Regions from separate parts of the Acidovorax sp. LjRoot66 genome, predicted to be linked through region 1. Evidence: predicted binding sites of a transcription regulator. Region 1 holds the regulator's gene; the other holds the start of a gene.
The links. The regulator sigma-54, encoded in region 1, starts transcription at its own class of promoters, with help from an activator protein. The targets are predictions, from matches to a motif close to TGGCANGNAANCTGCTTT.

Region 1 (4,317 bases):
TCCCGGTGGCGTTCAATCCCAGCTTCGTGCCACAGCAAAAGCTGTATTTCACGCTCGAAGGCATGGGCAAGCTCGATGCGCTGCATGCCAAAGTCTTCCGTGCCATCCACGTGGAGAAGGCCAAGCTCGCCAAGGACGATGAAATCATGGCCTGGATCGCCACGCAGGGCGTGGACGTGGCCAAGTTCAAGGAAATCTACAGCTCGTTCACCGTCTCCAACCAGGTGCGCCGCGCGTCGCAGCTGCAGGATGCGTACGGTGTGGAAGGCGTGCCCTCGATGGGTGTGGCCGGCCGCTTCTACACCGATGGCACCATGGCCGGCAGCATGCCTGTCGTGCTGCAGGTGGTAGAGCATCTGGTGGGCGCGGTCCGCAAAGGCTGACCATTTCTTGGCAGGACTGGCGCCTGTGTGTACCAAAAGCCCGCGGATGCGGGCTTTTTTCATGGCATGTCGCCACGGGTGGCTACAATGATCTGCAAGATTCGTGCCCTATGAACTACCGCATCCTCCCGACCCTACTCCTCCTCTCGGCCCTGGCCATGGTCCAGACGGCGGCCCACGCCGAAAAGGCCGACCGCAACAAGCCCATGAACATCGAGGCCGACGCACTGCGCCACGATGAGCTCAAGCAGACCAGCGTGTTCACCGGCCGCGTGGTCATGACCAAGGGCACCATCGTGCTGCGTGGCGCGCGCCTGGACGTGCGCCAGGACGCGGACGGCTACCAGTTCGGCGTGGTCACGGCCGAGCCGGGCAAGCGCGCCTTCTTTCGCCAGAAGCGCGACACGCTGGCGGGCGCGCCCGACGAGTTCATCGAAGGCGAGAGCGAGGTCATCGAGTACGACGGCCGGGCCGACAACGTGAAGTTCATCACCCGCGCCGAGCTGCGGCGCTACCGCGAATCCACGCTGACCGACGAGATCACCGGGCAGGTCATCGTCTACAACAACCTGACCGACGTGTTCACCGTGGACGCCAAGCCGCGCGGCAGCACCAATGCGGCGGGCGACACCCCGGCGCCCGGTGGCCGCGTGCGCGCCATCCTGTCGCCCAAGGAAACACCCGCCAGCGCGGCCGCCCCTGCCGCAGCGGCATCGGGCACCCCCTTGCGCCCCAGCAGCACCCTGAGCGGCGGCGCCAAGTGAGTGGGCAGCACGTGAGTACCGCCGCCGATTCCCCGGCGGACAGCCGGCTGGAGGTGCACCACCTCGAAAAATCCTATGGCAGCCGCAAGGTCGTCAAGGACGTATCGCTGGTCGTGCAAAAGGGCGAGGTCGTCGGGCTGCTCGGCCCCAACGGCGCGGGCAAGACCACCTCGTTCTACATGATCGTGGGCCTGGTGCGCAGCGATGCCGGCGACATCCGCATCGACGGCCACTCGGTGGCCCACATGCCCATCCACCGCCGTTCGCGCCTGGGGCTGTCCTACCTGCCGCAGGAAGCCTCGATCTTCCGCAAGCTCACGGTCGAGGAGAACGTGCGCGCCGTGCTCGAATTGCAGCGCGGCGAGGACGGCCAGCCGCTGCCGCGCCAGGCCATCGAAGAGCGCCTGACCGCGCTGCTCACGGAACTGCGCGTGGAGCACCTGCGCGCCTCGCCCGCGCTGGCCCTGTCCGGCGGCGAGCGCCGCCGCGTGGAGATCGCCCGCGCGCTGGCCACGCAGCCGCGCTTCATCCTGCTGGACGAGCCCTTTGCCGGCATCGACCCCATCGCCGTGATCGAGATCCAGCGCATCATCGGCTTCCTCAAGGCGCGCGGCATCGGCGTGCTCATCACCGACCACAACGTGCGCGAGACGCTGGGCATCTGCGACCACGCCTTCATCATCAGCGATGGCCATGTGCTGGCCCAGGGAACCCCCTCCGAAATCGTCGACAACGCCGAAGTGCGCCGGGTGTACCTGGGTGAACACTTCCGCATGTAGCAGACCGATGGACCACCCGTTCGCCATGCACCTGCCTTTGCGGCAGCCCCGGGGGGCTGTGCGATGAAGCCCGGCCTGTCACTGCGCGTATCGCAGCACCTGGCGCTCACGCCGCAATTGCAGCAGTCCATCCGGCTGCTGCAGCTGTCCACGCTGGAGCTGGGGCAGGAGGTCGAGCAGATGCTCGACGAAAACCCCTTTCTCGAACGCAATGCCGACGAGGCGCCGCGCGAGGAGTTCGGCGTGGAAACGGCCGATGCGCCGGTGCAGCCAGACGATTACAGTTCCGACGACGCGGTCTATTCCAGCGCCCCGGGCACCAGCACGTCGACCGAGACCTCGGCCGACAGCCCGCAGGGCGATGCGGAAGTGGGCAGCAGTGCGGGCGACGAGCCCGACTGGAGTGGCGATGGCACCGTGGACGTGTCCCCCAACGATGCCGAGTGGGGCGGCGATGCGCCGGCCCGCAACCGCAATGATTCCGAAGGCGACGAGGCCGATGCCACCGAACTGGCGCGTACGCACGAATCGCTCACCGCGTTTTTACACCGCCAGGCCCTGTCGCTGCGCCTGTCCGAGGTGGACCGGGCCGCCCTGCGCTTTTTGATCGAATCGCTCAACGACGACGGCTACCTCGAAGACCCGCTGGAAGAGCTGGCCGTGGGCCTGGCCGGCCCCGACGACCTGGAGCAGATCGAGGAGCTGGTGCACCGCTTCACCGTCGCCCTGCGCCTGCTGCAGAGCCTGGAGCCTGTGGGCGTGGGTGCACGTGGCCTGGGTGAATGCCTCACGCTGCAGCTTACCGCGCTGGCCGCCGATGAAGACAGCGAAATCGACCCCGACACCGTGCAGACCGCGTTGCGTGTGTGCCAGCAGCCGCTGGAGATGCTGGCGCGCCGCGACATCCGCCGCCTCACGCAGCTGTGTGGCGATGGCGAGGAGCGCACGCGCGCCGCCATGGCCCTGATCGCGCGGCTGGAGCCTCGCCCCGGGCGCAAGTTCGTGGACGTGGAGCGCAACATCATCGTGCCCGACGTCATCGTGCGCAAGGCCGGGCGGGCGAATGGCCGAGATGGCCAGCACAACTTCATCGTGGCCCTGAACCCCGACGTGATGCCGCGCCTGCGCGTGCACGACATCTATGCCGGTGCCCTGCGCGGCCACAAGGGCGGCGAGGGCCACCAGGCCATGCAGCAGCGGTTGCAGGAGGCGCGCTGGTTCATCAAGAACATCCAGCAGCGCTTTGACACCATCCTGCGCGTCTCGCGGGCCATCGTCGAGCGGCAAAAGAGCTTCTTCACCCATGGCGAGCTGGCCATGCGCCCGCTGGTGCTGCGCGACATCGCCGATGAGCTGGGTTTGCACGAGTCCACCATCAGCCGCGTGACCACGGCCAAGTACATGTCCACGCCCATCGGCACCTACGAGCTCAAGTACTTCTTCGGCTCGGGCCTGGGCACCGAGACCGGCGGCAACGCATCGAGCACGGCCGTGCGCGCCCTCATCAAGCAGTTCGTGGCGGCCGAAAGCCCCGCCAAGCCGCTGTCGGACAGCCAGATCGCCGAGATGCTCAAGGAGCAGGGCATCGAGTGCGCGCGCCGCACCGTGGCCAAGTACCGCGAGGCGCTCCGGATCGCGCCAGCCAACCTGCGCAAGGCGCTCTGATCAGGCCGCTGTTCTGAACGCCCGGCTGGAGATGCTGACGGCGTTGCCGTCCGGGTCCTTCACATTGGCAAACGCATAGCCATTGGCCTGGTGCGTGCTGCCGAATGCCAGGCCCTGCGTCAGCGCATTGGCCTTGAAGGCCTCCACGTCGTGCACATGAAAGCACAGCTTCACCCCGGCCTGGCCGAGCTTCACGCTCTTGGCCGCCTGGTGGATGAGGATGCTGGCGCCGCCGTCCGGGGCCTTGAGTTCGATCAGGCCCTCCACCACCTCTCCCGTGGTCTGCAGGCCGAAATGCGTGCCGTAGAACGCAGCGCTGCGCTGCATGTCGCGCGCGTAGACCATGATGGTGCCGAGCATGGGGTGCATGGTGGGTGGGCCATCCGCCATCAAGGCGACTTCGAGGCCGGTGCGCGCCGCAGCGAGCGCAGCAGCTCCAGCGCCTGTGCGGTCGGCTCCTGCGACTGGCCATTGGCCAGCACGGTGAAGGCCACGCGCAGTTCGTTCATGCCCAGCACGCCCTGGGTCAGGTGCTTGTAGCCGCCCGGCTCGGGGGCGCGGTCGGTGGCCGAAAAGTAGTAGCCCGTCTTGCCCGAGGCGCTCAGGTCCTTGAGCGGCAGCTCGGCTTCGACGGCCCTGGGCTTGGCCTGGGTCGCGCCCGACTGGACCTGCGCCCGCAGCTCATCGGCCGTGGGGGCCTTGGCGGAGCTGCCTGCGGGCCAGATG
Region 2 (4,317 bases), 350 kb from region 1:
TCACCGGGCGCCCCGTGGGGTGGAGCGAACCCTTTGCGCTGAGCTGGCCCGTCGATGCCATCGTGGCCGAAAACGGTGCCGTCGCCCTGCGCCGCGTGGACGGCCCTGCGGGCCAAACCCTGGCCAAGACCTACCAGCAGGACGGGCCCACCCGCAAGGCCAACTACGCACGCATGCAGGAGGTACTGGCACAGGTGGAGCGCGAGGTGCCGGGGGCCAACCGTGCCACCGACTCCCCGGGCCGCGAGACCGACATCGCCATCGACCACAGCGAGTTCACCCAGCTGCCACAGGGCGCCATCGACGCCGCCGTGCAGCGCATGCGCGCTGCCGGCATGAACGCGACGGTAAGCAGCATCCACATCAATGGCTGGTTTGGCGCACACAACAAGCTCGAAGGCGCCCGCTGGATCGTGCGCGAACTGTTCGGCCGCGACCTTGATGCCGAGATGGACCGCTGGGTCTACGTGGGCGATTCGACCAATGACCAGCTCATGTTCCAGCACTTTGCGCACAGCGTGGGCGTGGCCAATATCGCGCGCTTCGTGCCGCAGTTGGCCCACCTGCCGCGCTACGTGACGGAGGGCGAGCGTGGTGCCGGCTTTGCCGAGGTGGCGCAACGCATCCTCACGCGGATGGCGGCCACCGCCTGACGGGCCAGGCCGCTGCGCACATGTCCCGGCGCAACACCTTCGCTCTGGGTTGGCTCGCCATGGGAGTCGGCGCCTTGGGCGTCTACCTGCTCACGACGCAGTACACGCCGGCCCGCTTTTCCGTGCGCGCGGGTGGCCAGGAGGTGCACGACCGCAGCACGGGCCTGACCTGGCGCCGCTGCGCCGAGGGCATGCCATGGACCGGTGCAGGCTGCGCAGGCGAGCCCCTGGCCCTCACCCAGATCGAAGCGGCGGAACACGCCGCTCAACAGGCAGGCTGGCGCCTGCCCACGGTGCGTGAACTGCACACGCTGGTGGACGAGGCGCGCAGCCACCCCGCCATCGACACCGAGGCGTTTCCCGACACGCCCCCCACATGGTTCTGGAGCGCAAGCCAGGCCAACAGCCGCATCACCCACGCCTGGCTGGTGCACTTCGGCGAAGGCCGGGCCAACATGGCGCTTAAGCTGAACCACATGCCGGCACGCCTCGTGCGCCCCTGAAAGATTTACAGGGTTTTGCTCAGCGTGACGATCACGCGCGATTGGTTGACGGGACCGAAGTAGTCCTTTTTGTTGGCGCCGACCACGGCAGCGCCCAGCGACAGGCCCGAGCCGAAGTCATAGGCACCGCCGACGCTGTAGTCGATGTAGTTGGGGGCCACGATGTCACCGCCGAAGCGCGTGTAGCCCACAGCGGCCTTGAGCGTGATCTTGGGCGCCACTTCCTGGGCGAACGCCAGATTCAGGTAGCCGGTGTTGCGGCCCTTGAAGCCAGGACCGGCGTAGGCAAAGTAATCCTTGGACAGGGTGTGCGAGTACTTGGCCGTCACGGGGCCGAAGGTGGCGGCGCCATAGACTTCGGTGGTGTTGCCGTTGCTGTTGCCGGGGTAGATGTAGGTCAGGGCACCCACGTCCAGGTCGACGGAGCCGGCCTTGAACTTGTAGCCGCCGTAGATGTCGGACTCGATGGAGTTGCGGGGCAGCCAGTCGACGCTGGAGTTCCAGTTGCCGACGTAGAAACCGGATTCGCCGAAGGCGTAGTCGAAGCCGCCCTGGATCGCGGGCTTGATGGCCCGGGCCTTGGAGACATCCTGGTCCTGGCCACGGAACTTGTAGTTCGAGGTCAGGGTTACGCTGCCGGTGAGCTGGGCGCTGGCCAGCAGGGGAAACGCGGCCAGCAGGGCAACAGCGAAAAGGGTGCGGGGAAATTTCATGGAGTGCAATCAAACGCAGATGGACAGGGGCTTGAGCGTAGGCAGGCGCCCATAAAGACCGCATAAAGACTTCGGCACCTGGCGTAAAGCTTTTGCCAGAAATGCCGCCCAGCCACCCGCGCGTACGCACCGCCATGCGATGCAATGGCAAGATCGTTGCCATCCCCCTGCGCCCGGAGCCGACATGCTGATCAACTGCGTTGTCTATGAAAACGGAACCAAGCTTGCCGACATCCCCGTCAGCGAGATCGGCGAGCACATCGCCTTGCCCAATTGCTTCGTCTGGGTGGCCCTGCACGATGCCACCGAACAGGAGCTGGCCGAACTGCAGCAGGCCTTCCACCTGCACCCGCTGGCCATCGAGGATGCCCAGCACGGCCACCAACGGCCCAAGGTGGAGGAGTACGGCGACTCGCTCTTCGTGGTGCTGCACCTGCTGGAGATCGATGGCCTGAACGCCACGCCGGCCCGCATCGGCGAGCTCAATGTCTTCGTGGGCAGCAACTACGTGATCTCGGTGCGCAACCGCAGCGAGCAGGGCTTCACCGACGTGCGCCAGCGCTGCGAGCGCGAGCCCGAACTGCTGGCCACCGGGCCGGGCTTCGTGCTCTACGCGCTGATGGATGCGGTGGTGGACCGCTATTTCCCCGTCATCGACGCGCTCGAAGTCGAGCTGGAGACCATCGAGCAGCAGATCTTCTCGTCCCAGGGCGAGGCGCGCGGCAGTGTGCAGCGGCTGTATGCGCTCAAGCAGCGGCTGACGGTGCTCAAGCATGTGGTGGCACCGCTGCTGGAGAGCGCGGGCAGGCTGCACGGCGGGCGCGTACCGCAACTGTGCAACGCCTCGCAGGAGTATTTTCGCGACGTGGTGGACCACCTGGGCCGCATCAACGCCTCCATCGACTCCATCCGCGACTCCATCGGCACGGCCATTCACGTCAACCTGTCGATGGTGACCATCGAGGACGGCGAGGTCGTCAAGCGCCTGGCCGCCTGGGCCAGCCTGTTCGCGGTGTGCACGGCCTTCGCCGGCATCTGGGGCATGAACTTCGAGCACATGCCCGAGCTCAAGTGGCGCTATGGCTATGCGGCGGCCCTGGCCGCCATCGGCGCTGCGTGCGGTTTCCTGTACTACCGGTTCCGCAAGGCCGGCTGGCTCTGACCCTCTCTGCGCCAAAGGTGCAGAGAGGGTCAGAGCCACCGCCTTCGGGTCAGGACGGCTTGGCCAGCCCCAGCTTCTCGACCAGCGCTTTCTCGCGTGCGAAGGTGTCCTGCGCAAACTTCTGGTAGGCCGAGGTGCTCATGTACATGGGCACCATGTCGTAGCGGGCCAGGGCCGTGCGGTAGCTTTCCTGCTCCATGGCCTTCTTGAAGGCGTCGTGCAGGCGCTTGACCACGGCGTCGGGCGTGCCCTTGGGCGCGCCGATGCCGAACGGCGAGTTCTGCACCAGGTTGAGTCCAAGCTCCTTGAGCGTGGGCGCATCGGGGAACTTGGCCAGGCGCTCGGCCCCCCAGGTGTTGAGCACGCGCAGCTTGCCCGCCTCGACCTGCGGCGCAAAGCCCGTGGAGTCGGCCGCGGCCATGATCTGCCCGCCCAGAATGGACTGCATCAGGTCGGCGCTGCCCTTGTAGGGCACATGCAGCAGTTCCAGCCCCAGTTGCTGGGCAATGAGCTCCATGGTCAGGTGCGGGCTGGTCATGGTGCCGGTGGAGCCGTAGCTGAGCTTGCCGGGATTGGCCTTGGCCCAGGCCACGAAGTGCGTCCAGGTCTTGAGCTGCGAGTCGGCGGGCACCACCAGGCCGAAGGCGTAACCCGTCACGTTGAGCACGTAGGCGATGTCCTTGACCGGGTCCCAGTTGATCTTGGTGGTGTAGGGCAGGCGGAACACACCGAGCGGAATCTGCGCCACGGTGTAGCCATCGGGCGCCGCGCTTTGCAATTGCTGCGCGGGCAGCGTGCCACCGGCACCGGGCTTGTTTTCCACGATCACGGGCTGGCCCAGGATCTTGCCGGCGCTATCGGCCAAGGAGCGCATGGTGATGTCGGTGGGCCCGCCCGCAGGGAAGGCGATCACGAGCTTGATCGGCTTGTTCGGAAAGCTCTGGGCACGGGCCAGCAAAGAGGCGGGCGCGGCCACTGCGGCGGCACCCCACTGGATGATCTGGCGGCGGCGTTGCATGGTGGGATCCTTGAAAGACATAGATCCCTGCATTGGACTGCAGTCCCGCCTGCATGGGCATGCAGGAAACTCCCTAGCTCCTGTCGCCAATGAGGCACACCTTGTCTGGCTCAGGCCTTGTAGGTCGACAGCAGGATGCTGGTCTCGGTGTTGCCGATGCCCGGCGTGAGGCGAATGCGCCCCAGCGCCATGTCGAAGGCCTCCAGGCTCTCGGCCCGCACCTCGGCCACGATGTCCCAGCGGCCATTGGTGCTGTGCAAGGTGCCTA

Region 2: ACSQ3Y_RS30240 (TorF family putative porin) is a predicted target of sigma-54. The motif match lies at 2,014-2,031, and genes of this name have one in related genera.

What each region holds. Positions count from the first base shown of each region.
Region 1 is NZ_CAXUQU020000001.1:6,809,139-6,813,455, reverse strand. Features, by position in the region: gene ACSQ3Y_RS31945 (thiol:disulfide interchange protein DsbA/DsbL) at 1-383, shown strand, start outside; gene lptA (lipopolysaccharide transport periplasmic protein LptA) at 494-1,147, shown strand; gene lptB (LPS export ABC transporter ATP-binding protein) at 1,144-1,926, shown strand; gene ACSQ3Y_RS31930 (RNA polymerase factor sigma-54) at 1,990-3,591, shown strand; gene ACSQ3Y_RS31925 (VOC family protein) at 3,592-3,951, opposite strand; gene ACSQ3Y_RS31920 (hypothetical protein) at 3,981-4,317, opposite strand, start outside.
Region 2 is NZ_CAXUQU020000001.1:6,456,638-6,460,954, forward strand. Features, by position in the region: gene ACSQ3Y_RS30230 (HAD-IIB family hydrolase) at 1-653, shown strand, start outside; gene ACSQ3Y_RS30235 (DUF1566 domain-containing protein) at 674-1,156, shown strand; gene ACSQ3Y_RS30240 (TorF family putative porin) at 1,162-1,869, opposite strand; gene ACSQ3Y_RS30245 (magnesium and cobalt transport protein CorA) at 2,054-3,031, shown strand; gene ACSQ3Y_RS30250 (tripartite tricarboxylate transporter substrate binding protein) at 3,081-4,049, opposite strand; gene ACSQ3Y_RS30255 (Lrp/AsnC family transcriptional regulator) at 4,160-4,317, opposite strand, start outside.